4 regions of the Rahnella sp. BCC 1045 genome follow, and region 4 is predicted to be linked to each of the others. Evidence: predicted binding sites of a transcription regulator. Region 4 holds the regulator's gene; each other region holds the start of a gene.
The links. Region 4 encodes sigma-54, which starts transcription at its own class of promoters, with help from an activator protein. Its sites were predicted from a motif close to GTTGGCACANNTTTCGCTNT; they were not measured.
Positions count from the first base shown of each region.

Region 1: glnA (glutamate--ammonia ligase) is a predicted target of sigma-54. The motif match lies at 5,220-5,239, and genes of this name have one in related genera.
Region 2: J1782_RS08845 (branched-chain amino acid ABC transporter substrate-binding protein) is a predicted target of sigma-54. The motif match lies at 5,422-5,441, and genes of this name have one in related genera.
Region 3: glnK (P-II family nitrogen regulator) is a predicted target of sigma-54. The motif match lies at 5,093-5,112, and genes of this name have one in related genera.

Region 1 is NZ_JAFMOZ010000127.1:5,961-13,743, forward strand. It holds gene hemN (oxygen-independent coproporphyrinogen III oxidase) at 1-844, shown strand, start outside; gene glnG (nitrogen regulation protein NR(I)) at 907-2,319, opposite strand; gene glnL (nitrogen regulation protein NR(II)) at 2,327-3,376, opposite strand; gene glnA (glutamate--ammonia ligase) at 3,630-5,039, opposite strand; gene typA (ribosome-dependent GTPase TypA) at 5,511-7,334, shown strand; gene yihX (glucose-1-phosphatase) at 7,499-7,783, shown strand, end outside.
Region 2 is NZ_JAFMOZ010000117.1:64,650-72,432, reverse strand. It holds gene J1782_RS08870 (MFS transporter) at 1-807, opposite strand, end outside; gene xylB (xylulokinase) at 899-2,362, opposite strand; gene dalD (D-arabinitol 4-dehydrogenase) at 2,373-3,770, opposite strand; gene J1782_RS08855 (sugar-binding transcriptional regulator) at 3,978-4,922, shown strand; gene J1782_RS08850 (YgdI/YgdR family lipoprotein) at 4,925-5,140, opposite strand; gene J1782_RS08845 (branched-chain amino acid ABC transporter substrate-binding protein) at 5,574-6,698, shown strand; gene J1782_RS08840 (branched-chain amino acid ABC transporter permease LivH) at 6,778-7,692, shown strand; gene livM (high-affinity branched-chain amino acid ABC transporter permease LivM) at 7,703-7,783, shown strand, end outside.
Region 3 is NZ_JAFMOZ010000094.1:6,637-14,419, reverse strand. It holds gene J1782_RS03430 (PLP-dependent cysteine synthase family protein) at 1-555, opposite strand, end outside; gene J1782_RS03425 (Lrp/AsnC family transcriptional regulator) at 676-1,131, shown strand; gene J1782_RS03420 (SmdA family multidrug ABC transporter permease/ATP-binding protein) at 1,267-3,039, shown strand; gene J1782_RS03415 (SmdB family multidrug efflux ABC transporter permease/ATP-binding protein) at 3,032-4,831, shown strand; gene glnK (P-II family nitrogen regulator) at 5,174-5,512, shown strand; gene amtB (ammonium transporter AmtB) at 5,598-6,887, shown strand; gene tesB (acyl-CoA thioesterase II) at 7,015-7,783, opposite strand, start outside.
Region 4 is NZ_JAFMOZ010000145.1:148,131-155,913, reverse strand. It holds gene kdsD (arabinose-5-phosphate isomerase KdsD) at 1-545, shown strand, start outside; gene kdsC (3-deoxy-manno-octulosonate-8-phosphatase KdsC) at 562-1,128, shown strand; gene lptC (LPS export ABC transporter periplasmic protein LptC) at 1,125-1,694, shown strand; gene lptA (lipopolysaccharide ABC transporter substrate-binding protein LptA) at 1,672-2,229, shown strand; gene lptB (LPS export ABC transporter ATP-binding protein) at 2,236-2,961, shown strand; gene rpoN (RNA polymerase factor sigma-54) at 3,061-4,494, shown strand; gene hpf (ribosome hibernation promoting factor) at 4,518-4,805, shown strand; gene ptsN (PTS IIA-like nitrogen regulatory protein PtsN) at 4,915-5,385, shown strand; gene rapZ (RNase adapter RapZ) at 5,453-6,307, shown strand; gene npr (PTS phosphocarrier protein NPr) at 6,304-6,576, shown strand; gene J1782_RS25930 (transcription antiterminator) at 6,602-7,783, opposite strand, start outside.

The DNA of each region.
Region 1 (7,783 bases), on a different contig from region 4:
AGTGCAGCGTCTGGTGAATCGCGAGCAGGATGAAGACTTCATCTTTGCGCTGATTGAACGCGCACGTGCGCTGGGTTTCAACTCCACCAATATCGACCTGATTTACGGCCTGCCGAAACAAACGGCGGAAAGCTTTGCTTATACGTTGCAACGCGTGGCAGAGCTGAACCCGGATCGTCTTAGCGTGTTCAATTACGCCCACATGCCAAAATTGTTTGCCGCTCAGCGCAAAATCAAAGACGCCGATTTGCCGGGCGCAGAAGAGAAACTGAAGATTCTGCAGGAAACCATCGCCTCACTGACGGCGTCCGGTTACCGCTTTATCGGGATGGATCATTTTGCCCGTCCTGACGACGAACTGGCGATAGCCCAGCGCGAAGGCAAACTGCACCGCAATTTCCAGGGATATACCACGCAGGGCGACAGCGATTTACTGGGAATGGGGGTGTCAGCCATCAGTATGCTGGGCGATACCTATGCACAGAACGAGAAAGACCTTAAAACGTATTACACCAGAGTGGAAGATCAGGGGAATGCATTATGGCGCGGTCTGGAAATGACCGATGATGACTGCCTGCGCCGCGATGTCATTAAATCGCTGATCTGCCATTTCGAGCTGAATTTCGCGGATATCGAACAGCGTTATGGCATCCGCTTTAATGATTATTTTGCCGACGATCTGGCGCTGCTCAAACCGCTGACCGAAGACGGGCTGGTTGAGATGAGTGATACGCATATTCAGGTCACGCCGCGCGGCCGTCTGCTGATCCGCAATATCTGTATGTGTTTTGATATTTACCTGCGCCGCCAGGTTCGCCAGCAGCAATTTTCCCGGGTTATCTGACGCTCGCCGCATAAACAAAAACAGCCGCATTTGCGGCTGTTTTGCTTTCAGGCATCTGCCTTTTATTCCATACCCAGTTCTTTCAGTTTACGGGTCAGGGTATTTCGTCCCCAGCCCAGTAAACGTGCCGCTTCCTGTTTGTGCCCCTGAGTATGGCGCAGCGCCGTAGTCAGCAGCGTACGCTCCATCTCCGGCTGTGCTTCTGACAACAGGTTTTGATGACCGGAACGCAGGGCGCGATCGGCCCATTGTGCCAGTAACGTTGCCCAACTGTCCGGCAGGCTTTGCCCACCCGTCTCTGGCGCTGCCGTTTCAAACAATTCACTCGGTAAATCCTGAATCAGCACTTCCTGACCGGCGGCCATGACAGTTAACCAGCGACAGGTATTTTCCAGCTGGCGCACGTTGCCTTGCCACGGCAGACGGGTGAGCGCGGTTTCTGTTTCCGGATGCAGGTTTTTTGCTTCAACGCCCAGTTCTTTCGCCGCAACTTGCAGGAAATAACGCGCCAGACGCGGGATATCTTCACGACGTTCACGCAGCGGAGGCAGATGGACGCGGATCACGTTCAGACGGTGGAATAAGTCCTCACGGAATTTGCCTTCCTGAACCCGTAACTCCAGATTCTGGTGGGTAGCCGCGATAATCCTGACATCCACTTTTACCGGCGCATAGCCGCCGACCCGATAGAACTGCCCGTCAGCCAGCACGCGCAGCAGGCGGGTTTGAACATCAAGCGGCATATCACCGATTTCATCGAGGAACAGCGTGCCGTTATCGGCCTGCTCAAAACGTCCCTGGCGGATGGTATTCGCCCCGGTAAATGCGCCTTTTTCGTGGCCAAATAATTCGGACTCAATCAGGTCTTTCGGGATTGCTGCCATATTCAGAGCGATAAACGGTGCTTTGGCGCGCGGGCTGTGACGATGCAAAGCATGGGCGACCAGCTCTTTACCGGTTCCGGATTCCCCGTTTATCAGCACGCTGATTGAAGAGCGTGATAACCGGCCGATGATACGGAACACGTCCTGCATGGCTGGCGCTTCACCAATAATATCAGCTGTCGGGCCACTGGCGGGCTGGCTGCGCGCGGGTTGTTGTTGTTCCTGATAATGACTGATCGCACGCTCGACAAGCGCAACGGCTTCGTCGATATCGAACGGTTTTGGCAGATAATCAAACGCACCTTGCTGATAGGCGCTGACCGCGGCATCCAGATCGGAATGCGCTGTCATTATGATGACCGGAAGCATCGGATGGCGCTGTTTAATCTGTTTTAACAGCGCTAAACCGTCCATGCCGGGCATACGGATATCTGATAACAAAACGTCAGGAGTTTGAGTCGCAATGGCATCAAGCACTTCATTGCCGCTGTCAAACGTGGTGCAGGTTAAACCGGCTCCAGTGAGCGCGCGTTCAAGTACCCAGCGGATGGAGCTATCGTCATCGACGATCCAGACTATCCCTCGTTGCATAATAACCTCACTGGCGAATAGGCAGGAAAACCGAGAATTCGGTGTGTCCTGGCCAACTGTTAAATTCAACTTTACCCGAATGCTGATCAATCAAACTGCGCGCGATGGAGAGGCCCAAACCGGTGCCCCCTTCGCGGCCACTGACCATGGGGTAAAAAAGGGTGTCCTGCAAATGCGCCGGTACGCCAGGGCCGTCATCTTCAATATCGATACGGGCCACCAGACGATAACGCACGCCGTGTAACGTAATCTGGAAAGCCGTGCGTGTGCGCAAAGTAATTGTGCCGCCTTCGTCCCCGAGCGCCTGCAATGCGTTGCGGGTGATGTTCAGCAAAATCTGTTCTATCTGATCCGGATCGTGCGCCAGTTCTGGCAGGCTCGGGTCATAGTCTCTGACCAGCTGAACGTTATCCGGTTTTTCCATCGACACCAGCTGGCAAACACGTTCGGCAACCTGATGAATGCTTTGTGTGACGTGCTGGCTTGGGCGTTGTGGCCCCAGCAGGCGATCAACCAGATTACGCAGACGGTCGGCCTGCTCAATAATGACTTTGGTGTATTCCAGCAGAGCCGGATCGGGCAGTGCTCTGGATAATAACTGGGCGGCACCACGCAGCCCGCCAAGCGGGTTTTTGATTTCATGGGCCAGGCCGCGGATCAAATCCCGTGCTGCAACCTGTTGAGCATGCTGCAATTGTTCCTGACTGAGGCGTCGCTGATTATCCATCGGCGCCAGTTCGACCAGAATAAAACCTTCCGGCAGCATCTGCGCAGTCAGTGAAAGTACGTGCGCGCGGCCATCGACAACCAGAGTCACTTCGCTGTCTGTAAAGCCCTGTCCGGCTGTCAGACTTTCACGCATTAAGTCGATATTGAGCGAAAAATATCCCACCAGTTCCGGCAAAGGGGTACCAAAGAGTTTGCGGGAACTTTGCGCCAGTAACTGCTGAGCGGCTGGATTGGCGTAATGCACAGCCAATTCGTCGTCCAATAACAGAACGCTGTTGATTAAGGAATTCAGGATCTGCCCAGCATCGGGCAGCTTGCCAGTTGCCATACCGCAGTCTCCCGCACCTGATTGGTGCATTTTATCTCGCTACCCGGCGAAATCACGGGCCAGAGGGGTTAAGCAGGAAAGAGTGTGGAGAAAAAAGCCCATCCGGAGATGGGCTGAAAGTTTCCACGGCAACAAATAAAATCGTCTTACTTAATTTTGACGCTAAAGGCTTTGTTACAACCAGGCCATCAGTCGGGTATTACGCTCAGCGCCAGATCAACAGCTGGCGCTGAGTTCAGGGTTTAATCAGAAATTAAACGCTGTAGTACAGTTCGAACTCAACAGGGTGCGGAGTCATACGCACACGATCCATTTCTTCTTTACGCAGACCGATGTAAGCATCGATAGCGTCATCAGTGAACACGCCGCCACGGGTCAGGAACTCGCGGTCTTCGTTCAGTGCGTTCAGAGCTTCTTCCAGTGAACCTGCAACTTTTGGAATTTCTGCTTCTTCTTCCGGTGGCAGGTCATACAGGTTTTTATCCATCGCGTCGCCAGGGTGGATCTTGTTGATGATACCGTCCAGGCCGGCCATCATCAGTGCAGCAAACGCCAGGTATGGGTTAGCCGCTGGATCAGGGAAGCGTGCTTCGATACGCATGGCTTTAGGGCTGGATACGTGTGGAATACGGATAGAGGCAGAACGGTTACGCGCAGAATACGCCAGCATCACGGGTGCTTCGTAGCCCGGGACCAAACGCTTGTAGGAGTTGGTTGTCGGGTTAGCGTAGGCATTGATTGCTTTAGCGTGCTTGATGATACCGCCGATGTAGAACAGTGCCATTTCAGACAGGCCGCCGTATTTGTCGCCAGCGAACAGGTTGTTACCGTTCTTAGACAGAGACATATGGCAGTGCATACCGGAACCGTTATCGCCAAACATTGGTTTTGGCATGAAGGTCGCAGTTTTGCCAAATGCGTGAGCCACGTTGTGAACCACGTATTTGTAGATTTGGATTTCGTCAGCTTTTTTGGTCAGCGTGTTGAAGCGGGTTGCCACTTCGTTCTGGCCAGCAGTTGCTACTTCGTGGTGGTGAGCTTCAACAACCAGACCCATTTCTTCCATGGTCAGACACATGGTAGAACGCAGATCCTGGGAGGAGTCGACCGGAGGAACCGGGAAGTAACCGCCTTTCACAGCAGGACGGTGACCTTTGTTGCCACCTTCGTATTTGGTGCTTGAGTTCCATGCGCCTTCGATATCATCGATAGCAACGTGAGAACCGGAGATGCTGCTGCCGAAGCGCACATCATCAAACAGGAAGAACTCTGGCTCTGGCCCGAACAGAACGGTGTCCGCGATACCAGAAGAGCGCAGGAAATCTTCTGCACGTTTTGCAGTAGAACGAGGGTCGCGGTCATAACCTTGCAGCGTAGTTGGCTCAAGGATGTCGCAACGAATGATCAGCGTGGTTTCTTCGTAGAACGGGTCAAGAACAGCAGTGCTCGCATCTGGCATCAAAACCATGTCAGATTCGTTAATGCCTTTCCAGCCACCGATTGAAGAGCCATCAAACATTTTGCCTTCTTCGAAGAAGTCAGCGCTAACCTGGTGTGCAGGAATGGTGACGTGCTGTTCTTTGCCTTTGGTATCTGTGAAACGTAAATCTACGAATTTCACTTCATGCTCATTCAGCATCGTCAAAACGTGTTCAGCGGACATACTAGTTCTCCCGAATTTCTCATTATCGTCGTGGAACGAATAACCATTTTTGGTCTTTAGTTGGAAATAACAGCTTTACTTGAACTGGCGTGTGGCCTAAACAGCACTATTATTTGTCTGGTCAGACTCTTTCACCCAGTAAAAACTTTTTACCCTAAAAAATTTTTACTCTAAAAACTATTAGCGAAAAGTGTGCCAACTTTGAGAAAATGCAAACAACGCCATTTTACAGGGCTTTTGCACTCGATAAGTATGCACCATAACGGAATTTCTGCACTACAATGGTGCTAATCGTGAGATGCAAGGCACCAAAAAGGTGCGTCATAATGGTTCAGGGGTTCTTTTGCACCGTGAAAGGGATCACAAAGTAGCCATCCACAAGTTGTTTCAACAAGATCCTTGTGATCTTGTTTAGAACCTCGCTTAATACGTGTACAATAGCGCGCTATTTCTAATGCCTGAGGCAAAGCTGTGATCGAAAATTTGCGTAACATCGCCATTATTGCCCACGTTGACCATGGTAAAACCACCCTGGTCGACAAGCTGCTGCAACAATCCGGTACTTTCGGAGAACGTGTAGAAGCTACCGAACGCGTAATGGACTCCAACGATTTGGAGAAAGAGCGTGGGATTACCATCCTCGCAAAAAACACCGCCATTAATTGGAAAGACTACCGCATCAACATCGTGGATACCCCAGGACACGCCGACTTCGGCGGTGAGGTAGAGCGTGTGATGTCAATGGTCGACTCGGTGCTGCTGGTTGTGGATGCAATGGATGGCCCAATGCCGCAAACCCGTTTCGTGACCAAAAAAGCATTCGCTAATGGTCTGAAGCCGATCGTGGTAATCAACAAAGTTGACCGCCCTGGCGCGCGTCCTGACTGGGTTGTTGATCAGGTCTTTGACCTGTTCGTAAACCTGGACGCAACTGACGAACAACTCGATTTCCCAATCATCTATGCATCTGCACTGATGGGTATCGCGGGTAACGACCATAACGATATGGCCGAAGACATGACCCCGCTGTACCAGGCGATTGTTGACCACGTATCTCCGCCACAAGTTGAGATGGAAGCACCTTTCCAGATGCAAATCTCTCAGCTGGACTACAACAACTATGTTGGCGTCATCGGCATCGGTCGTATCAAACGCGGTACTGTTAAACCTAACCAGCAGATCACTGTGATCGACAGCGAAGGTAAAACCCGTAACGGTAAAGTCGGTAAAGTTCTGACCCACATGGGTCTTGAGCGTATCGAAGCGACCGTTGCTGAAGCTGGCGATATCATCGCGATCACCGGTTTGGGTGAGCTGAACATTTCCGACACTATCTGTGACCCGGCAAATGTTGAAGCTCTGCCAGCGCTGAGCGTTGATGAACCAACCGTTACCATGTACTTCTGCGTTAACACCTCTCCGTTCTGTGGTAAAGAAGGTAAGTATGTGACTTCACGTCAGATCCTTGACCGTCTGAACAAAGAACTGGTGCACAACGTAGCATTGCGTGTTGAAGAAACTGAAGATGCTGATGCATTCCGCGTTTCAGGCCGTGGTGAACTTCACCTGTCGGTTCTGATCGAAAACATGCGTCGTGAAGGTTTCGAGCTGGCGGTTTCCCGTCCTAAAGTAATCAACCGTAAAATCGATGGCCGCATGCAAGAGCCATTCGAGAACGTGACACTGGATATCGAAGAGCAACACCAGGGTTCTGTCATGCAGGCCATGGGTGAGCGTAAAGGCGATGTCAAAGACATGATCCCAGACGGCAAAGGTCGTATCCGTCTTGATTACCTGATCCCAGCACGTGGCTTGATCGGCTTCCGTACTGAATTCATGACCATGACTTCAGGTACCGGTCTGCTGTACTCCACGTTCAGCCACTACGATGACGTCCGTCAGGGCGAAATCGGTCAGCGTCAGAATGGCGTTCTGATTTCCAACGGTCAGGGTAAAGCAGTTGCGTTCGCACTGTTCAGCCTGCAAGACCGCGGTAAATTGTTCCTGGGCCACGGCGCAGAAGTGTATGAAGGCCAGATCATCGGTATTCACTCACGTTCTAACGACCTGACCGTGAACTGCCTGACCGGTAAGAAACTGACCAACATGCGTGCGTCCGGTACTGACGAAGCAACGACTCTGGTTCCTGCTATCAAAATGTCTCTGGAGCAAGCTCTGGAATTCATCGATGATGACGAACTGGTCGAAGTGACTCCTCAGTCTGTGCGTATCCGTAAACGTCACCTGACCGAGAACGACCGTAAACGTGCAATGCGTGGTCCAAAAGAAGGTTAATCTTCTTTTACGCATACCGTTACACAGAAACAGGGTGCCTTTGGGTACCCTGTTTTTTTTGTGTTTTTTTTCCAAACCTGCGCTTAACCCCACGCATCTGTCACTGTTCACCTGTACGTTTTACCGCTAAAGTTAAAAGTCATCTTTGAAATCAGGAGCATGCAATGCTGTACATTTTTGATATGGGAAACGTCATTATTGATATTGATTTCAAACGTGTTCTTGGCGTGTGGAGCCATCTGAGCGGTACGCCATTGGCTACGCTGATGGAGCGATTCTCGATGGGCGAGGTATTCCAGAAGCACGAGCGTGGCGAAATCAGCGATGAACAGTTTGCCGCCGACTTATGTCATGAAATGGGCATTGCGCTCAGTTTCGAGCAGTTCAGCGCGGGCTGGCAAGCCATATTTGTCGGGTTGAGGCCTGAGGTGATCACGGTATTCAAGAAA
Region 2 (7,783 bases), on a different contig from region 4:
GATTTGCAGCCATTCCGACATGGTAAAACCCAGCCGTCCGACAAACAGCATTGGCATGATCACCGCAAAACCGAACAGGGAGATCGTATTAATAATGCGGATCAGGCATGACATAAAAATATTGCGGTTGGTGAATAAAATCGTCACCGCGCGGCTCAGTTCGCCGAGCTTTTCTTTCGGTGTCAGACTGGCTTTACTGCCGGGTTTCCCAACATTGCGTAGCAGGATCATCGCCATGAGTCCGCCAGCAACCACCCACGCAATCGCAAACCATAACGTGCCGGTTTCGCCCATAAAGGGAATGGTGAAACTGGGCAGATAACTGCCGATACAGCCGATGCCAATGGAGTACATCGCCCAGAACCAGCCCATCGCCGAGGAGAGATTTTGTTTCGGCACGGTCTGCACAACCAGCATTACAAAGGAGTAAATAAACAGCGGATAGGCCAGCCCGCGGATACCATAAAACAGCAGCATCAGCGGATAATTTTTCATCCCCAGACCAAACAGCATAAACAGCACATGCATCACCACCCAGAGTATAAAGCCGATGCGCATCGCTTTTTGCGGCGTAATGATTTCCGCCACCACGCCGGAACTCCACGCCGCCAGCGCCGCCGCCAGACCGTAAACCGTAAAGACCACGGCAGATTCAGAGGCGGTGAAACCCATATCAATAATATGTTTGGAGAGGAACGCCATTTCGAAGCCGTCGCCGCTCATGAAAAGCGCAATGGCGATATAGCCCCAGAAAAGATTCATCGGCAGACCGAACCAGTGGGTGCGCGGTTTGTGTAGATCGTGCATGTCAGACTCCTCTGCGAAAGATTTCGCAGCTGGTTATGTTGTCAGGGTCAGAGACGGGGCGCTCAGGCGCCCCCGGTGGTTATTACATCGTTCAGGCGTTACGCAGGTCGACCTGCTGCTGATAGAGCTGACGCCAGGTTTTCAGGCGCTCAGCGAGCATGTCGCGGGTTTGGGCATCAGGGTAAAAGTGCTGCGCCACCGGCGGTTTGCGGCACACGTCCCGAAAGTCTCCGCCCGCTGCCAGCCAGCCCAGCCGTGCGGCGCCCAGTGCGCCACCGGCCTCGCCGCCGCTGTGGGTGACGACCGGCAGATTCAGTGCGTCACTCATCAGCTGCGCCCAGCGGTCACTGCGCGCGCCACCGCCCACCAGCGAGCATTGCTGTAATTGCGTTCCGGCCTGCTGCATCACATCGCGTCCGTCGGCCATGCCGAATGCCACGCCTTCCAGCACGGCATAACCCAAAGCGGCACGGTCCGTGGTATGCGTCATGCCATGAAATGCCCCGGTGGCATAAGGATCGTTATGCGGCGTACGTTCGCCGGAAAGATAAGGCAGGAACAGCGGCGCCTGACGCTGTTGCGACGGATTAAGCTGGGTGATTTCTGCCAGCAGCGTGGTTTCGTTACTGCCCACCAGATTGCAATACCAGCGCAGCGCACTGGCCGCGGTGAGCATCACGCTCATCTGGTGCCAGCGGTCCGGCAGGGCGTGGCAGAATGCATGCACTGCCGATTGCGGGTTAGGACGGAAGCGGTCATTAACCGCAAAAAGTACGCCGGACGTGCCGAGAGAAATAAAAGCATCGCCGGGATCGACCGCGCCGATACCGACGGCGCTGGCAGCATTATCCCCGCCGCCTCCGGCGATCACCACGTCGTCGCGCAGGCCCCAGGCGCGGGCAATGTCATTTTTCAACGTGGCGCTGACATCGCTGCCTTCCGCCAGACGCGGCATGTGATCACGCGTCAGGCCGCAGGCGGCGAGCAGATTATCCGACCAGTCACGTTTCGCCACGTCGAGCCACAGGGTGCCCGCCGCGTCTGACATATCAGAGACTTTCTCGCCGCTCATCATCCAGCGCAGATAATCTTTAGGCAGCAGGACGGTCGCCGTTTGTTCAAAAATCTCTGGTTCATGTCGCGCCACCCACAAGAGTTTCGGGGCAGTAAAACCAGGCATAGCCAGATTTCCTGCAACCTGATGAAGCTGCGGTGCGCTTTGCGTGAGTTGTGCGCATTCCGCTGCGCTGCGGGTGTCATTCCATAAAATGGCAGGACGCAGTACCCGGCCTTCGCGGCTGAGAAGAACCGCGCCGTGCATTTGCCCGGATAAACCGATGGCGCTGACCTCTGACCATCGTTGCGGCAACTTACTGCGCAGGCTCGAAATCACCCGCTGCGTGGCCTGCCACCACTCTTGCGGATCCTGTTCTGCATGATGCGGATGCGGGCGGCTGACTTCGAGCGCCTCACCGGCACTGGCCAGTAACCGGCCCTGATCGTCAATTACGACCGCTTTGATTTCCGACGTCCCTAAATCCAGTCCGAGATACATAGAGTGCTCCTCAGACGCGTTTTGCGTCATTCAGCCAGTGACGGACGCGCTCAACGGACTGGCGCATCAGTTCGGTAAAGGCCTTATCGCCCGCCAGTCCGGCAAACAGCTTTTCATCGGCGGCAAATTGCGCCACCGGATCAGCGCTGCTGAACAGGGCATGCACCGCCGGAGCGTCGAGAATACCGTCCTGATATTCGTAAGGCAGAAGACCGAGATGCCATTGCTGCATGAAAACGAAGAACAGCGCAGGCAGCATGGCAGTGGCCCGTGGCGTCTGACCGCGCTGATAACATTCCTGCAAGGTCGGGGTTATGAATCCCGGAATTTTAGAGAAACCATCGGCGGCAACACGCTGATTTGTGTCCTGAATGTGCGGATTACTGAAACGCTCGAGCACGACATCGCGGTAGCGCGCCAGATCTAACGGACTTGGCGTCAGGGAGGGGATCACGTCTTGCGTGACGTAGTCATACGCCATCTGGCAAATGGAGGGAGTACGCGTGCTTTCATCGATAAAGCGCTGACCGGTCAGCGTCCCCGCCCAGGCGATGCAGCTGTGGCTGGCATTGAGAATGCGGATTTTTGCTTCTTCATATGGCAGAACGGACTCCACCATTTCTACGCCAGCCTCTTCCAGGTGCGGGCGACCCGCGATGAAATCATCCTCGATTACCCACTGAATGAAAGCCTCGCCCATAACCGGCACCCGGTCTTCAAATCCGGTTGCCTGAGCCACACGCACGGCGACGTCCGGTGACGGACGCGGGGTAATGCGATCCACCATCGTGTTCGGGCTGCGGGTGTGATTTTTTACCCAGTCGCTGATGTCGTGTTGCTGGCGCAGGGCCAGAAATTGCAGCAGACCGTGACGGAAACGTTCGCCGTTATGGCGAAGATTATCGCAGTTCAGCAGGGTGATATCGCCACCCTTAAGCGCAATCCGACGCGCCAGAATATGGCCGATGGCACCATAAATCGTGCGGCATGCGCCCTGCAAATCAGCCTGAATATCAGCATTTTGCTGGTCGAGATTGAACTGGTTATCAAGGTAATAACCGCCTTCGGTCACGGTAAAGGAAATCACTCTGGTGTGCGGATCTGCCCCCTGAGCCACCAGCGCGGCCAGTTCGTTATCCCACGCAATGATTTTCTGAATGGAAGTGATGGTTTCATATTCACGCTCACCCTGCGGAGTGACAGTTTCCAGCACGTATTTACCGCCCTGCGCCTGCAACGCGTTCAGAAGCGGAACGCCATCTTCGCGAATGTTACCCAGTGCGATTGACCAGCTGTTATCCCCCTTCGCCAGTAAGCGGTGCAGATACCATGCCTGATGGGCCCGGTGGAAAGAGCCGCTGCCGATATGCAGCCAGACAGACGATTGCAGTTGGTGAGCATTTTTCATCAGATTCTCCACAAAGTGATTATTGATTTGGTGTGAGCTTAAGCCCTTTTAGTGGGCTTTTGCTCGATTGCGGTTAATCTAATGGAATATTTGCCCGTTAAATGGGCTTTAGCTCACACATTTCGTGGACCGATGTATTTAGCGATCACAGGAAGAGGCGAAAAACGATAAAATCTCGCCACTGAAAACACCGGCTGGAATGCGCGCATGAGTAAGAACGACAAGAAAATGGATCTGGCTGCACGGGCGGCGTGGATGTATTACGTCGCCGGGCAAACCCAACATGAAATCGCCGAAGCCTTAGGCGTTTCGCGGCAGGTCGCCCAGCGGCTGGTAGCCAGCGCGATCGATAACGGGCTGGTCAGCGTTCACATTTCCCATTCGGTGGGGCGCTGTATGGAACTGGCGGCGCAATTACAAAAGCGTTTCGGGCTGGATATTTGCCAGGTGGTGCCGGGGCAGGGTATGACGCCGTCGGGCATCAGTCATGCCATTGCGGTGGCGGGAGCGCAAGTGATGACGCAGTTTATCCGCAGCGATGAACCGATGATTATCGGCGTGGGTTCCGGGAGAACGCTGAAAGCGGCCATCGACGAACTGGCGGATATAGAAAGACCGCAGCACAGCAGCGTTTCGCTGATTGGCGCGATTGCGTCGGACGGCTCCTGTACCCGTTACGACGTGCCGCTGCTGATGGCGCAAAAAACACAGGGACGCTATTTCATCCTGCCTGCCCCCCTGTTTGCCGACGGCGAAGACGATCGCGCGATGTGGTGCAATCATCGTATCTACCGCACGGTCAGTGAAAAGGCCAGTCAGGCCAACGTGACGTTTATCGGTATCGGCACCATTGAACCGGGGTGTCCGCTGCACAAGGACGGATTTATCAGTCTGGAAGAAGTGGAAAAACTCGCGAAAAGCGGGGCCGTGGGAGAAGTGCTCGGGCACTTTATGGGACAGGACGGACAGCGCATCGACAGTGTGCTGAATTCGCGCCTCACCAGCGTCGGACCGCATCCGCATGATGATCAACCGGTGATCGCGCTGGCCGGTGGCGCAGATAAGCAGATTGCTATCCGCGCCGCCCTCGAAGGTCGCTGGATCAACGGGCTTGTCACCGATGAGTCCTGCGCGCAGGCGTTGCTGGTTTAACCCTACTTCTTCACAATCCCCGCGATATCATTGGTGTTCATCAGATGATAATCGCCGTTCATGTCGGTATAGCTGGTCATACCGGTATCGCGGTCGCGATCCGGTTCGCCATGGGCGAAAAGCTGATCGCCGGCTTTGGTATTGATCACGTAATCGCCGGCGCAACCCGTCAATGTCAGCGCCAGAACCACAGCCGTCAGGCAGGATAATTTCTTCATTGTTCAGTAGTTTCCCGTTGCAATCATCTGCCCGCATTACAAAACAACCTGCCGCAAGAAGCAAAGGATAAAAATGTCACCAGGCGTAATTGTGTGAACGGAGTGACTGATTTATCACGGCTCATTTTGGTGCACGCCGTTTCGCTATCCTCATTTTCGTCGCTTTTTAGCACCAGCTCAGTGCGGTGTGATCCCGTCGTCGTTTCTGTCAGTTGCCCGTAACGCGGACTGAGCGCTATCTATACTCACAGAACCCGACACATTCTCAGAGCATTGGAAACACTGGCAGATATTTTGCTTATGTTTCTTACCTTTGATTAAACCTCGGGAAACCTTTCGTCTTTTGGCGTCAGCCGTGAATTTCAAAATCAAGCTTCAGAATTTTCTTTTTAGTTCAGGTTTCTACTCAAACACAGTGCTAAGGATCATGACGATGTCGATGAAATTTATGAAAAGTCCGCTCTCTTTGTTGCTGGCCGGTTGTCTGGTTACCGCTTTCTCCGCGCGTGCGGATATTTTGATTGGCGTTGCGGGTCCGTTTACCGGGCCGAATGCGACTTACGGTGATCAGTACTGGCACGGGGCCACGCAGGCTGCCGAAGACATTAATGCCGCAGGCGGGATTAATGGCGAGAAAATTAAACTGGTCCAGGGCGATGACGCCTGCGAACCGAAACAGGCGGTGGCGGTGGCTAACCGTTTAGTCGATCAGGATAAAGTGCAGGCCGTGGTCGGACATTTCTGTTCTTCCTCCACCATGCCTGCCTCCGAGGTGTATAACGACGCCGAAATTATCGCCATCACGCCGGGCTCCACCAACCCGCAAATCACCGAACGCGGCATGAGTGACATGTTCCGCATGTGTGGCCGTGACGACCAGCAAGGATTAGTGGCGAGCGATTACATCATCGACAAACTGAAAGCCCAAAAAGTGGTCATCATCCACGATAAAGATACCTACGGTCAGGGTCTGGCGGATGCCACCAAAGCGGCGCTCAACAAACGTGGCGTGAAAGAGGTGATGTATGAAGGCCTGTCGCGCGGCGAAAAAGACTTCAACGCGCTGGTGACAAAAATCAGTGCGCAGAAACCAGATGTGGTGTTCTTCGGCGGCTGCCATCCGGAAGCCGGTCCGTTAGTCCGCCAGATGCGTGAGCAGGGCGTTCAGGCGACCTTCTTCTCCGGCGACTGTATCGTTAACGAAGAAATGGTGACCGCAGCCGGCGGCCCGCAATACACCAACGGTATTCTGATGACCTTCGGTAAAGACCCGCGTCTGATCCCTGACGGCAAAGCCGTTATCGATAAATTCCGCGCCGGCAAATTTGAACCGGAAGGTTATACCCTCTATTCCTATGCGTCCGTTCAGGCCATTGCTGCCGCATTCAAAGCCACTGGCGGCAGCGATTCCGCCAAAGCCAGCGCCTGGCTGAAAGCCAACAGCGTCGATACCGTCATGGGTAAAAAATCCTGGGACAGTAAAGGCGACCTGAAAGTCTCTGATTACGTCGTATATAAATGGGATGACAAAGGCAAATATCAGGAAGTGAAAGAATAAAGCTGTTTGACTTGCCATTTTGAACCCGTGTCAGACCGCGCCTTAGCCAGGCGCGGTCACAAAAAGAGACAGCGTATTTATGGATTCTTTCTTCCTGCAACAACTGTTTAATGGCATCACGCTCGGTGCGGTTTACGGTCTCATCGCCATCGGCTACACCATGGTTTACGGCATTATCGGCATGATCAACTTTGCCCACGGCGAAGTGTATATGATTTCCGCCTACCTCTGCGCCATCGCGCTGGCGTTGCTTTCCTTCTTCGGGTTGCACTCCTTTCCGCTGCTGATCCTCGGCACGCTGGTGTTCACCATCGTGGTCACCGGCGTCTATGGCTGGGCGATTGAGCGCATTGCGTATAAACCGCTGCGAAACTCCACACGCCTTGCGCCGCTGATTTCGGCCATCGGTATGTCGCTGATTTTGCAGAACTACGCACAAATCAGTCAGGGGCCGCGACAGCAGGGGATCCCGACCATGCTGGACGGTGCCATCCGCTTTCATATCGGCGAAAGCTTTGTCCAGATGACCTACACCAAGCTGTTCATTCTGGTGGCCTCGCTTCTCGGAATGCTGGTGCTGTCGTGGATTATCAGTAATACCAAGCTCGGTCGCATGTGTCGTGCGGTGCAGCAGGACAGAAAAATGGCTTCAATTCTCGGCATCAACACTGACCGTATTATCTCGCTGGTTTTTATGATTGGGGCGGCGATGGCCGGGCTGGCGGGTGTTCTGGTTACCATGAATTACGGCACTTTCGATTTTTACGCCGGATTTATCATTGGTATTAAAGCGTTCACGGCGGCGGTATTAGGCGGCATTGGTTCGTTGCCGGGGGCGATGCTGGGCGGCCTGATTCTGGGGATCGCCGAAGCGCAGTTCTCAGGCATGGTGAACTCGGATTACAAAGATGTCTTTTCGTTTGGATTGCTGGTGGTGATCCTCATTTTCCGCCCTCAGGGTCTGCTGGGCCGTCCGGTCGTGACGAAAGTGTGAGGGAAATAAAATGACGACACAAACTGCTGTGAGCAGCGGATTTTCGCTTAAACGCTGCCTGCTGGATGCCATTTTCGCCGGGCTGGTGGCG
Region 3 (7,783 bases), on a different contig from region 4:
CATTACCAGATATCGCGGTACCGGATGCGGCTCGCGGGACATCTGGCGGAAAATACTGTCAGCGATGTTATTGTTTCCCCGCCAGTCGGTAGCGCGCTCAGCAAAAGTAAACTGATCCATGTAATGCCCGTTCAGTTCACGGGCAAGCTGTTCGGAAGCGGCATAAATCTGACCGGAGTTTTCAACAAAGTGGCAGCGGCCGCCATAAAATTCAATTTGCTGAATTTTTCGAGGCGCGGTACATGCAGGCATCACGGCAATAAAAGGCAGGCCGAGCAGACGCGCGAAATAGGCCTCAGAAATAGCCGTACTGCCCGACGACGCCTCGATGATCGGCGTATTTTCACGTATCCAGCCGTTGCACAGACCATACAAAAACAGGGAACGCGCCAGACGATGTTTCAGGCTGCCGGACGGATGCGTGCTTTCATCTTTCAGATACAGCGAAATTCCGGGGAAATCATTCAGGGCGAGACGAATTAAATGTGTATCGGCTGAACGCTGAAAATCCGCGTCGATTTCTTTGATAGCGTGATTAACCCAGGCGTTTTGCATAATGAGAGCTCGCAGAAGAAGTTTTGTAGGATTAAGAATAACGCAAGCGGCAGAGAAATAAGTTACCCTTTACCCCATGAGCTGCGCGTATTGTAGAAAAATATTCTCCCGGAGTGCGTTATGGTAGATAAAATTGACCTCAGGCTGTTGTCGTTATTGCAAAAGGATTGCACGCTTTCTCTGAATGAACTGGCCGAAGCGGTAAATCTCACCACCACGCCTTGCTGGAAACGGATAAAACGTCTTGAAGACGACGGCATTATTTGTGGAAAAGTGGCCCTGCTGGATGGTGAAAAACTCGGGCTGAGCCTGACAGCGTTTGTCCTGATTAAAACTCAGCATCACAACAGTGAGTGGTATCAGCGATTTGTACAGCAGGTGGAAGCCTTTCCCGAAGTGCTCGGTTTTTACCGGATGGCAGGGGAATACGATTATTTACTCCAGGTTCAGGTTTCCGATATGAAAAGCTACGACAACTTTTACAAGCGGCTTGTGAACGGCATTCCAGGACTGAACGATGTGACCTCAAGTTTTGCGATGGAACGCATAAAATCGACGACCGCATTGCCAATTTAATGCAAAAGTTGCAGTAAAAAGTTTCATCAGAAACGCATGTTAACTCTGGTATCCTTGTCGTCCTGAAGAGAAAACAGGGTTTCTGAAACCTGTTTAACTCAATAAAATCATTATTATTTGTATGGAAAACGCTGCGTGAGATTGTTTGCACAATTAGGCTGGTACTTCCGACGCGAATGGCGCCGGTATCTGGGTGCCGTTGGCTTGCTGATCATTATTGCCATCCTGCAATTACTGCCACCCAAGCTGGTTGGCGTAATTATTGATGGCGTAACGTCAAAACAAATGTCTGCAAGTGTGCTTTTCGCGTGGCTTGGCCTGATGCTGGGCACGGCTGTTGTAGTGTATTTGTTGCGATACGTCTGGCGCGTGCTGTTATTCGGAGCGTCCTATCAGCTTGCTGTCGAACTGCGGCAGGATTTCTTCCGGCAGCTCAGCCGTCAGCATCCGGCCTTTTATCTGCGTCATCGCACTGGCGATTTAATTGCCCGTGCAACCAACGACGTTGACCGCGTGGTCTTTGCAGCCGGCGAGGGCGTTCTGACGCTGGTGGATTCGCTGGTCATGGGGCTGGCGGTGCTGATTGTAATGGCAACGCAGATTAGCTGGGAACTGACGCTACTTTCTCTGGTGCCAATGCCGGTGATGGCGATCATCATCAAACGTTATGGCGACCAGCTGCATTCCCGTTTCAAAACGGCGCAGGCGGCGTTCTCCTCACTGAATGATCAGGCGCAGGAAAGCCTCACCAGTATCCGGATGATCAAAGCTTTTGGGCTGGAGAATCATCAGTCCTCGCAGTTTGCCGATGTTGCGGCAGATACCGGCGCTAAAAACATGCGCGTTGCGCGCGTTGATGCGCGTTTTGATCCGACCATATATGTGTCTATCGGCATGGCAAACCTGTTGGCGATTGGCGGCGGGAGCTGGATGGTAGTCAACGGTCACCTGACGCTCGGTGAATTAACCAGCTTTGTGATGTATCTCGGGCTGATGATCTGGCCGATGCTGGCGCTGGCCTGGATGTTTAATATTGTTGAACGCGGAAGTGCGGCCTACAGCCGTATCCGCAGTTTGTTGCAGGAAGCCCCTGCTGTGGCAGACGGAACAAAACCGTTACCGGCTGGCCGGGCCGTGCTTGAAGCTCAGATAACCAGATTCCAGTATCCTGAAAATAGTCAGTCTGCACTGAATGCTGTGGAATTCACCCTTGAGCCGGGCAAAATGCTCGGGCTGTGCGGCCCGACCGGCTCCGGGAAGAGTACGCTTCTGGCTCTACTCCAACGTCAGTTTGACGTCACAGAAGGGGACGTGCGCTATCACGGGTTATCTCTTAAAGACATTCAGCTCGACGACTGGCGCGCGCGTCTGGCGATTGTCAGCCAGACACCTTTCCTGTTCTCCGACACGGTGGCGCAAAACATTGCGCTTGGGCGTCCGGAAGCCACTCAGGAAGAAATTGAAGAATCGGCGCGGCTTGCCAGTGTACATGACGATATTCTGCGATTGCCCCAGGGATACGAAACCGAAGTCGGTGAGCGCGGCGTAATGCTTTCCGGCGGGCAAAAACAACGTATTTCCATCGCCCGTGCGTTGCTGATGAAAGCAGAAATCCTGATCCTTGACGATGCGCTGTCGGCAGTTGATGGTCGTACGGAACATCAGATCCTGCATAACTTACGGCAGTGGGGAAGTGACCGCACGGTGATCATCAGCGCACACCGCCTTTCTGCCCTGACCGAAGCAAGCGAAATTTTGGTCTTCAACCATGGAAGCATTTCGCAACGTGGCGATCACGATCAGCTTGTTGCGCAGCCCGGCTGGTACCGGGATATGTTCCGCTATCAGCAGCTTGAAGCTGCGCTGGACGACGTGCCGCAGGAAATGGAGACGGAACAACGTGGCTGAACCAAAAACGAATAAAATTCAGAAGTTATGGCCAACGCTTAAACGACTTCTCAAATACGGAAAACCCTACAGCAAGCCACTTTCCTATGCTGTCATAATGTTGTGGGTTGCTGCCGCGGCGGAAGTGACCGGGCCCATTCTGATCAGTTTCTTTATTGATCATTATGTCGCGAAAGGGGAGTTGCCCTGGGGGAAAGTCAGCTTGCTGGCACTTTGCTTTATCTTCCTGCAATTTCTTGCCGCAAGCCTGCACTATTTTCAGGCGTTATTGTTTAACCGTGCCGCCGTGGGTGTGGTCCAGCGTTTACGTACCGATGTTATGGACGCCGCACTCCGGCAGCCGCTCAGTGCGTTCGATACCCAGCCGGTCGGGCAGCTTATTTCCCGTGTGACCAATGATACCGAAGTGATCCGCGATTTATACGTGACCGTGGTGTCGACAGTGTTGCGCAGCATCGCCCTGATTGGCGCAATGTTGATCGCGATGTTCAGCCTGGACTGGCGGCTGGCTTCCGTGGCTATTTGCATTTTCCCGGCAGTATTTGTCGTGATGGGGCTGTATCAGGTCTACAGCACGCCGGTTGTCCGCAAGGTGCGCGCTTATCTGGCGGACATTAATGACGGGTTTAACGAAGTCATTAATGGCATGAACGTCATCCAGCAATTTCGTCAGCAGAAAAGATTCGGCGAACGCCTCACGCGCGCCAGCCAGTCGCACTACATGGCGCGTATGCAAACGCTGAGGCTGGAAGGTTTTCTGCTGCGTCCATTGCTCAGCCTGTTTTCATCGCTGATTCTGTGCGGTTTGTTGCTGCTTTTCGGATTCAGTGCCGAAGGCTCAATTGGTGTGGGCGTGTTGTATGCCTTCATTAACTATCTCGGGCGCCTCAACGAACCGCTGATCGAACTGACTTCGCAGCAATCTATTTTGCAGCAGGCGGTTGTTGCCGGTGAGCGTATTTTCGATTTGATGGACAGAACCCAGCAACAATACGGTCCGGACGACAAATTACTCACCAGCGGAGAAATTGAAGTCAGGGACGTCAGCTTCGCTTATCAGCCCGACAAATGGGTGCTGGAAAATATCTCCCTGCACGTTCAGTCGCGCGGGTTTGTGGCGCTGGTCGGGCATACGGGTAGTGGCAAAAGTACGCTGGCGAATCTGCTGATGGGATATTACCCCCTCAATAAAGGTGAAATCCGCGTGGACGGACGCAATCTTGCTGACCTGTCGCATACCAGCTTGCGTAAAGGTATCGCAATGGTTCAGCAGGATCCGGTGGTGCTGGCGGAATCGGTGTTCGCCAATGTGACACTGGGGCGGGATATTGATGAAGCTCAGGTCTGGCACGCGCTGGACATCGTGCAGCTTTCGCCGCTGGTGCGTGAAATGCCGGAAGGGCTGAATACGCGTCTGGGTGAACAGGGGAATAATCTTTCCGTGGGCCAGAAACAGTTGCTGGCGATGGCGCGCGTTTTGGTGCAGGCGCCTGAGATTCTGATCCTTGACGAGGCAACGGCCAATATTGATTCCGGGACCGAGCAGGCAATTCAGCGTGCGTTGCGGGCTATCCGTCAGCAAACCACTCTGGTGGTGATCGCCCACCGTCTTTCAACGATTGTCGATGCCGATAATATTTTGGTATTGCATCGGGGTCAGGCGGTTGAACAAGGTAACCATTTTCAGCTTCTGGCAGAAAAAGGCCGTTATTATCAGATGTATCAGTTGCAGCTCGCAGGGCAGGAGCTGGCGTCCACCGGTACGATTATTTCAGCAACAGAAAACGTATAATCTTTCAGCTGGCGCAGCCTGATTGCTGCGCCAGTTCATTTCTTCCTGTTCTTTTAATCCCTCCTTTTCGCGTCTCACGCACCTGATTCATGCAGCCAAAACGTTCCGCTGACTTTCTCTGCACTAAAAGGCAGCGACAGGCACTTAAATGGTGCGCATGGGGTCAGGCTGAATACGGCCTCACAACTGTGCGCCGGGTCACGAATAATCTGAAAATGCCGTATTACGCGGGAATTGCATGAATATTTGCGTGATTTCAACTCTGGCACACCCTTTGCTTTAACCATTCCGTATCGGGCGCGAGGTTTCTCGCGGCAAGCCCTTAATTCGAGGAGTGGCAATATGAAGCTGGTTACTGTGGTGATCAAACCTTTTAAGCTGGAAGACGTGCGTGAAGCACTGTCTGCTGTTGGAATTCAGGGGCTGACCGTAACGGAAGTTAAAGGTTTCGGCCGTCAGAAAGGTCACGCTGAGTTGTACCGCGGTGCGGAATACAGCGTGAACTTCCTGCCAAAAGTAAAAATCGACATTGCTATCGCTGACGATCAGCTGGATGAAGTGATCGACGTGATTAGCAAAGCGGCCTACACCGGCAAGATCGGTGATGGCAAAATTTTCGTTGCAGAATTGCAACGCGTCATCCGTATCCGTACGGGTGAAACTGACGAAGCAGCACTGTAATTTCAGGCCTTTATCTCTGATATAAATCGCTTTGATATAAATCAGGTTAGAAAAAACAGTTTTGAGAAACAGGGGTGGGTTAATAATGAAAAAACTTTTATCCATGATGGGGCTTGGCGCGGTTGCATTGCTGCCTTCGCTTGCCATGGCAGCAGCACCGGCAGCCGCAAACGGTGCTGACAACGCATTTATGATGATCTGTACTGCCTTGGTACTGTTTATGACTGTACCTGGCGTGGCATTGTTCTACGGCGGCTTACTGCGTTCTAAGAACGTTCTGTCCATGCTGACTCAGGTTATCGTGACCTTCGCGCTGGTTTGTGTTCTGTGGATCCTTTATGGCTACAGCCTCGCATTCAGTGAAGGTAACGCCTTCTTCGGCGGCTTCAGCAATGTGATGATGAAAGGCATCGGCCTGGATTCAGTCACGGGCACCTTCTCCCAGATGATTCACGTTGCGTTCCAATGCTCTTTCGCCTGCATCACTGTAGCGCTGATTGTGGGCGGTATCGCTGAACGTGTTCGTTTCTCTGCGGTGCTGATTTTCACTGTGATCTGGCTGACCTTCTCTTACATCCCGATGGCTCACATGGTGTGGGCGGGCGGCTTCCTGGCGGCTGATGGCGCGCTGGACTTCGCGGGTGGTACGGTTGTTCACATCAACGCCGCTATCGCAGGTCTGGTGGGTGCATATCTGCTGGGCAAACGCGCAGGCTTTGGTAAAGAAGCGTTCAAACCACACAACCTGCCGATGGTCTTCACCGGCGCTTCAATCCTGTACGTGGGCTGGTTCGGCTTCAACGCCGGTTCGGCAAGCGCGGCGAGCTCCATTGCAGCCCTGGCATTCCTCAACACCGTTATTGCGACCGCAGGTGCAATCCTGTCCTGGACGCTGGTTGAGTGGATGGTTCGCGGTAAGCCTTCTCTGCTGGGCGCAAGCTCCGGTGCTATCGCAGGTCTGGTTGCTATCACCCCGGCGTGCGGGACTGTTGGCGTGGGCGGTGCTCTGATTATCGGTCTGGTAGGCGGCATTACCGGTCTTTGGGGTGTGGTTACCCTGAAAAAATGGCTGCGTGTGGACGATACCTGTGACGTTTTCGGTGTCCACGGCGTGTGCGGTATCGTAGGTTGTCTGCTGACTGGCGTATTCACTTCCAGCTCTCTGGGCGGTGTGGGTTATGCAGAAGGCGTCACCATGGGCCATCAGGTCTGGGTTCAGTTCTTCAGCGTCTGCGTTACGCTGGTCTGGTCTGGCGTTGTGGCCTTCATCGGTTACAAAGTGGCTGACATGATTGTAGGTCTGCGTGTTCCTGAAGAGCAGGAACGTGAAGGTCTGGACGTGAACAGCCACGGCGAGAATGCTTACAACCAGTAAGCTGATTTCAGAGAAAGTAGTGCGCTAACTCTCTAATTAAGCAGTATAAAATAATAAAGATGAAAAAACAGAAGGGGCGATATCACTGTCGCCCCATTTTTATGTCTGATTTTGCGTAATAGCGGATTTACTCGACCGGTCTTTGGCGGATCACGCCTTCCTGCACCGTAGAGGCCACTAAAACCCCTTCACGCGTATAGAACTGGCCGCGCACAAAACCGCGGGCGCCGGAAGCTGAGGTGCTTTCAACGGCATACAGCAGCCAGTCGTCCATGCGGAAAGGGCGGTGGAACCACATCGAATGGTCGATGGTCGCCACCTGCATTCCCGGCTCCAGGAAGCCAATGCCGTGAGGTTGTAGCGCGGTGGGCAGGAAATTGAAATCAGACGCGTAGCCCAGCAAATACTGGTGGATCCGCAGATCGTCAGGCATTTCGCCGTTCGCGCGGAACCACACGGCACGGTGCGGCTCTTCAACACTGCCTTTCAGCGGGTTGTGGAATTTCACCGGGCGCATCTCGATTGGCTTATGGCCGATGAATTTTTCGCGGAATTTTTCCGGAATAAGATGCGCCAGATTTTTAGCAATATCGGATTCCGACACCAGTGATTCCGGCGGTGGCACGTCCGGCATCGTATTTTGGTGCTCAAAACCTTCTTCCTGACTCTGGAAAGAAGCTGTCATATAAAAAATTGGCTTGCCGTGCTGTACGGCTTTCACCCGACGGGCGCTGAAACTGTTGCCGTCGCGCAGGATTTCAACGTCATAAATAATCGGTTTGCTGCTGTCGCCCGGACGCAAAAAGTAACTGTGAAACGAATGAATACCACGATCGACTGGTACGGTTTGTTTGGCGGCATACAGCGCCTGACCGACAACCTGACCACCAAAGACC
Region 4 (7,783 bases):
GTGTGCCGAAAGAAGCCTGCCCGCTGGGTCTGGCACCGACCAGCAGCACCACGGCGGTATTGGTTATGGGCGATGCGCTGGCAGTGGCCCTGCTTGAAGCCCGCGGATTCACCCCTGAAGATTTCGCCCTTTCTCACCCCGGCGGAGCACTGGGTCGCAAGCTCTTGTTGCGCGTCAGCGATATCATGCACACCGGCGATGAAATCCCGCACGTCAGCCGTGATGCGTCTTTGCGCGATGCCCTTCTGGAAATCACTCGCAAAAATCTGGGCATGACGGTCATCTGCAACGATTTGATGAAAATCGAAGGGATCTTTACCGATGGTGATTTACGCCGCATCTTTGATATGGGCGTGAACATTAATAATGCGGCGATTGCCGAGGTGATGACGACCGGCGGGATCCGTGTTCGCCCTTCGCTTCTGGCGGTTGACGCACTGAATCTGATGCAGGAAAAACACATTACCTGCGTAATGGTTGCTGATGGTGACCAGTTGTTAGGTGTGTTACATATGCACGATATGCTGCGCGCTGGCGTAGTCTAATTGAGGAATAGCCCGAATGAGTAATAGCGCAGCCCTGGTGGAGACCTGCTACGGTCCGGTCAGCGCCCACGTGCTGGAACGCGCCAAAGCCGTTCGCCTGCTGATTTGCGATGTGGACGGCGTCATGTCCGACGGCCTGATCTACATGGGAAATCAGGGCGAAGAGCTAAAAAGTTTTAACGTTCGCGACGGTTACGGTATCCGTTGCCTGCTGACATCTGACATTGAGGTCGCGATTATTACAGGCCGCAATGCAAAATTACTGGAAGATCGCGCTAAAACCCTCGGTATCCGCCACTTGTATCAGGGGCAATCGGATAAGCTTTTGGCCTTCCGCGAACTGTTAGATACACTGTCCCTGCGGGCCGAAGAAGTGGCTTATATCGGGGATGATCTGATTGACTGGCCGGTCATGGCCGAAGTCGGTCTTTCCGTGGCGGTTCAGGATGCACATCCGATCCTGTTGCCGAAGGCCGATTACGTTACCCGCATCGCTGGCGGGCGTGGCGCCGTACGCGAATTGTGTGATTTGATTCTGCTGGCGCAGGGTAAGCTGGAGGACGCCAAAGGGCTGTCGATATGAGTAAAACAAAACTTTGGATTATCCTTGTTCTGACGGCCATCGTTCTGGTTCTGGTGGGCTGGTCATTGTCTGATAGCAGCGATGACGCACCGCAGGCCGTTAACGATCAGGATCCCACTTACCAGACATCCCACACGGTCACGATGGTCTATGACCCAACGGGTAGCCTGACCTATAAACTGGTTTCGGACCAGGTAAAATACTACGCCGCCGATCAGGTGACATGGTTTACCAACCCGGTCGCGACCATGTTTGACAAGAATAAAACACCAACCTGGGTGCTGCGTTCTGATAAAGCCAAGTTGACTCAGGATAAGATGCTTTATCTTTACGGGCATGTGCAGGCTGATAGCCTGACGCCTGAGACATCACAGCTTCAAAGAATCAAAACGGATAATGCCCGGGTTAACCTGACGACACAGGACGTTGCCTCAGACGATGAAGTAACGCTTTATGGCACAGGTTTTACATCTAACGGCATGAAAATGCGCGGTAATCTGCGTGATAAGACAGCACAGCTGATCGAAAAGGTAACGACCTCTTATGAAATTCAAAGCAAAAAATAAAATCCGTGATCTCCTGATCGTCAGCTCGTTGTTAGCCGTGAGCATTCCGGCCTTCGCCTTAAAAGATGACACAACGAAACCGATCACCATTGATTCCGCCAATCAGGCGCTGGATGTGAACACCAACACGGCCACCTTCACCGGTAACGTCGTAGTCAATCAGGGCACTATTCAGGTGAAAGCCGATAAAGTTGTCGTGATCCGTCCTCAGGGCGTATCCGGCAAAGAAGTGGTGGAAGGTTACGGCAATCCGGTGACGTTTTACCAGATGCAGGACAACGGCAAGCCGGTAAAAGGCCATGCGCAGAAAGTCCGCTATGAAGTGGAAAACGATCTCGTGACCCTGACCGGTAACGCATACCTCGAACAGCTCGACAGCAACGTGAAAGGCGACCGTATTACCTATCTGGTGCAGAAACAGCAAATGGAAGCCTTCAGTGATAAAGGCAACCGCGTGACGACCGTTCTGGTTCCTTCGCAGCTGCAACAAAAAACGCCTGCCGCGGGCGGCCAGCCGACCAAAAAGAGTAACTGATATTTTATGGCAAAATTAATCGCAGAGAATCTGGCAAAAGCCTACAAAGGCCGCAAGGTTGTAGAAGATGTCAGCCTGATGGTGAACTCCGGCGAAATCGTCGGATTGCTGGGGCCAAACGGTGCGGGTAAAACCACCACCTTCTACATGGTCGTCGGGATTGTGCAACGTGATGCGGGCCGTATCATCGTTGACGATGAAGACATCAGCCTTTTGCCATTGCATACCCGCGCCCGTCGCGGCATTGGCTATCTTCCGCAGGAAGCCTCCATCTTCCGTCGTCTCAGCGTGTTTGATAACCTGATGGCCGTACTGCAGATCCGCGATGATCTGAACAAAGAACAGCGTAACGATCGCGCTAATGAACTGATGGAAGAGTTCCATATTTCTCATTTGCGCGATAACCTCGGTCAGTCCTTGTCCGGTGGTGAACGTCGCCGTGTTGAGATTGCCCGCGCACTGGCAGCGAATCCCAAGTTTATCCTGCTGGATGAACCTTTCGCCGGCGTTGACCCGATTTCCGTCATCGACATCAAAAAAATCATTGAGCATTTGCGTGACAGCGGCCTCGGCGTACTGATCACTGACCACAACGTTCGCGAAACTCTCGACGTTTGTGAGCGTGCCTATATCGTCAGTCAGGGGAAATTGATCGCCCACGGCACGCCAGCCGACATTCTTGCTGATGAACAGGTTAAACGCGTTTATCTTGGTGAAGAATTCCGTCTGTGATCTGTGCCGCCGGAACCGTGCCCGTTTCGACGTAAAGTCTGACGGGAGGTCTCTGACAGAAGTTACTCAGTTTGTAATCAACGGAAATAAAACCAAGATATGAAGCAAGGTTTGCAACTCAGACTCAGCCAACAACTGGCAATGACTCCTCAGTTACAACAGGCCATCCGCCTGTTGCAACTGTCCACGCTTGAGCTCCAACAGGAGATCCAACTCGCGCTGGAGAGCAACCCTCTGCTGGAACAAACCGACCTTCATGATGAAATCGATTCGGTAGAAGCCACTGACAACGAAGCGTTAGATACCCGCGAAGCGCTCGAGCAGAAAGACATGCCCGAAGAGTTGCCGCTGGACGCCACCTGGGACGAGATTTATACCGCGGGCACACCTTCCGGCACCGGCAACGATTACAGCGACGACGAGCTGCCAATTTATCAGGGTGAAACCACGCAAACGCTTCAGGATTACCTGATGTGGCAGGTGGAGCTAACGCCGTTTTCCGACACCGATGCCGCGATTGCCACGTCCATTGTCGACGCGGTAGACGATACCGGTTATCTGACCGTTTCCCTTGACGACATCCTCGAAAGTATCGGTGACGACAACGTCAGCATGGACGAAGTGGAAGCCGTTTTAAAACGTGTGCAGCGTTTTGATCCGGTTGGTGTGGCGGCGCGTGACCTGCGTGATTGCCTGCTGATCCAGCTTTCACAGTACGCCACAGATACGCCTTTCATCGCCGAAGCGCGCCTGATTATCAGCGAACATCTGGATTTGCTGGCGAACCATGATTTCCGCGCACTTATGCGTTCAACCCGGCTAAAAGAAGATACACTGAAAGGAGCGATGCTTCTGATTCAGTCTCTTGATCCGCGTCCGGGACAATCGATCAACACCGGTGAATCCGAGTACGTGATCCCCGATGTGCTGGTGCGAAAAGTGTCAGGTGTCTGGACGGTAGAACTGAATTCCGACAGCATTCCGCGTCTTAAGATTAACCAGCAGTACGCCGCGATGGGCAATTCCGCGCGCAGCGACAGCGACGGGCAATTTATCCGCAGCAACCTGCAGGAAGCCAAGTGGTTAATCAAAAGCCTGGAAAGCCGTAATGACACGCTGTTGAAAGTCACGCGCTGTATCGTTGAGCAGCAGCAGGCGTTCTTTGAACTGGGTGAAGAATTTATGAAGCCTATGGTGCTGGCCGATATCGCCAGCGCCGTAGAAATGCACGAATCGACGATTTCACGCGTGACGACGCAGAAGTTTCTGCACAGCCCGCGTGGAATTTTCGAACTGAAGTATTTCTTTTCCAGCCATGTCAGTACAGACAGCGGCGGCGAGGCATCGTCAACCGCGATCCGGGCGCTGGTGAAGAAATTAATCGCAGCGGAGAATCCTGTAAAACCGCTCAGTGACAGTAAGTTAGCCACCCTCCTTTCCGATCAGGGAATTATGGTGGCACGACGAACCGTCGCCAAATACCGAGAGTCTTTGTCCATCCCGCCCTCAAACCAACGTAAACAGTTAGTTTGACCTCAACAGAGAAGGAAGACATTATGCAGCTCAACATTACCGGACATCACATTGAGATCACGGATCCCCTGAGAGAATTCATCACGTCGAAGCTGGCTAAGCTTGAACAGTATTTCGACCGGATAAATCAGGTGTATGTGGTGTTGAGCGTTGAAAAGGTGCAGAAAGTAGCGGAAGCCACTTTGCATGTGAACGGAGGCGAGTTGCATGCCACCTCGGAGCATCAGGATATGTACGCGGCAATTGACGGCCTGGTTGATAAACTGGCCCGTCAGCTGAACAAGCACAAAGACAAACTGAAACAGCACTGACATTCATGTAGCCAACCCTGTGCTACAAACCTTCGGGCATCGGCTTGTGACCTTCGGGAAACGAGCCGATATAGCTTTAAGGGTGAAACAGCGCCAAAGTGAAGATGACATGATTAACGATACTGCAATGCAATTAACGTCGGTGCTTAATGCCGAATGCACCAAAAGCGGCGTTCATTGCGCCAGCAAAAAACGCGCACTGGAAATCATCAGTGAGCTGGCGGCCAAACAGCTAAATTTATCACCGCAGGTGATTTTTGACGCCATTTTGACCCGTGAACGCATGGGCAGCACCGGGATCGGTGCAGGGATCGCCATTCCGCACGGAAAGCTGGAAGAAGACACTTTACGTGCCGTCGGGGTGTTCATTCAGCTTGAGCAGCCGATCGCTTTTGACGCTATCGATAATCAGCCTGTGGATTTGCTTTTTGCCTTGCTGGTTCCGGCAGATCAATGTAAAACCCATTTACATACCTTGTCTTTAGTCGCCAAAAAGCTGGCGGATAAAGGGGTGTGTCGTCGTCTGCGCGGAGCGCAAAGTGACGAAGAACTGTTCCAGATAATGACTGAAAACGAATAAATTACTGATTCCCGGTTGCGCGCCGGGAAAATGAATTCTGAACACTGAATGCCAGGGGAGTGACACCATGGTGCTGATGATTGTCAGCGGCCGTTCCGGTTCCGGGAAGTCGGTTGCCCTAAGGGCATTGGAAGACATGGGTTTTTACTGTGTGGATAACCTGCCGGTGGTGTTGTTGCCGCAGCTCGCCCAGACACTTGTTGAACGCAATACGTCTGCGGCCGTCAGCATTGACGTTCGCAACATGCCAGAAACACCGGAAGTTTATGAGCATGCGATGTCACAGCTGCCGGAAAGCTTCTCGCCACAGCTGCTGTTCCTCGACGCTGACCGTAATACCCTGATCCGCCGTTACAGCGACACCCGTCGTCTGCACCCGCTCTCCAGCAAAAACCTGTCCCTTGAAAGTGCAATCGATGAAGAAGCCGATTTGCTGGAGCCTTTGCGCTCTTCCGCGGATCTGATCATCGACACCTCCGAGATGTCCGTTCACGAACTGGCAGAAATGCTGCGTACGCGCCTGCTGGGCAAACGCGAACGTGAACTGACCATGGTCTTTGAATCCTTTGGTTTCAAACACGGTATTCCGATTGATGCGGATTACGTTTTCGACGTGCGTTTCCTGCCTAACCCGCACTGGGATCCGAAACTGCGTCCGATGACCGGCCTCGATAAACCGGTCGCTGCGTTCCTCGACCGTCATACCGAAGTACATAATTTTATCTATCAGACGCGCAGCTATCTTGAACAATGGCTGCCCGCGCTGGAAACCAACAACCGCAGTTATCTGACCGTCGCCATTGGCTGTACCGGCGGTAAGCACCGTTCGGTGTATATCGCAGAACAGCTGGCTGACTATTTCCGTTCCCGCGGGAAGAACGTCCAGTCCCGCCATCGCACGCTGGAAAAACGCAAATCATGACGGTTAAACAAACGGTAGAAATCAAAAACCGGTTAGGGATGCACGCCCGTCCGGCGATGAAGTTATTTGAACTGGTACAGAGTTTTGAGTCAGAAGTGATGCTGCGCAACGGCACAGGCATCGAGGCGGAAGCCAGCAGCGTGATCGCACTGCTGATGTTGGATTCCCCGAAAGGCCAGAAAATCGAAATCGAAGCCACCGGCCCCGATGAAGAACAGGCTCTCAGCGCCGTCGTAAATCTGATTAATTCTGGTTTTGACGAAGACTGAGGGTTAACGAACTGTTTAAGCCGTATTAAATGCGGCTTAAACAGTCGATAGCAATCGCCTTGAAGCTTTCAAAATTCTCACTGCTCAGCAAACGGCTCATCGAGCGTTCCCGCACAAACGTCACGAACAAATCGTAAATCGCCATTGCTTCCTCGTAATCCGCCTTGCTGATCGCCAGCAGGAAAATCACGTGCGCCGTTTCTCCTTCGCCCCAGGCAATGCCCTGCGGCGAAAGCAAAGTGATCACCACGGTTTTCTTCGCGAGCAATCCCAGCGAATGCGGCAGCGCAATGCCTTCGCCCAGCATGGTCGAGACAATCTCCTCGCGCTCCACCACCGAAGGATAAAACGCCTGATCGACAACCCCTTCTTCTTCAAGCTGCGAACAAACATGGCGAAAAAGCTCCGCCTGTGTCATCGGCTCATTGACGATCATGAAGTGTTTTTCGTCGAAGAATTTTTCCAGCATATACGGGCGCGTGCGGTCGACGAGTACCAGCTTGCCGAGCTGCTCCATCTGGTATTCGGTCGGGAACGGCGACAGCACCACCACCGGCTTATTCTTCTCGGTGATACGGGCGTTGGAGATAATAAAATCTTCGTCGATGTGCTCCAGCTGCTCGTAATCACGCAGCGAAACCACCTGCTTCATCACCAGTTGAGGATACTTACGGTTAATCTGCGCCTGGATCATACGGATGGTTGAATTGCCGGTGTCGCACACCAGCATCACCTGCGGATGGCGCTGGTAGCCAATGTTGTAATGCCGCTCCAGCCCGACGCCAATATGCAGCACCAGAAAGCCGATTTCATTCTCACTCAGCGTGTAAGGCGTGTATTTACCCCAGCTGGAAACGGCCGCCAGCGTGACGTCATACGCCATCGGATAATGCTGTTTGATATTGCTCAGCAGCGGATTGGGGATATTAATCTGGTATTTCACCCGCGTAATCATGGTTTTGATGTGCGTCAGCAGATCCGCTCGCAGCTGCTTATCACCCTGCAAATCATAGTTATAGTGCGAATTGATGTACGAAAGAATGTAATCGACCAGCGACTCATCGTCGTCGGCGTTAATGTCCGTCGGTAAAATCTGCTGGACGCGGCGCGCGGCAATATTCACCCGCAGATACGCCTCTTCCGAAGCGGGAATTTCCTTACCGACCAGATTTTTCAGCTCCGCGGCCAGCCGCACAGAAACCTGCTT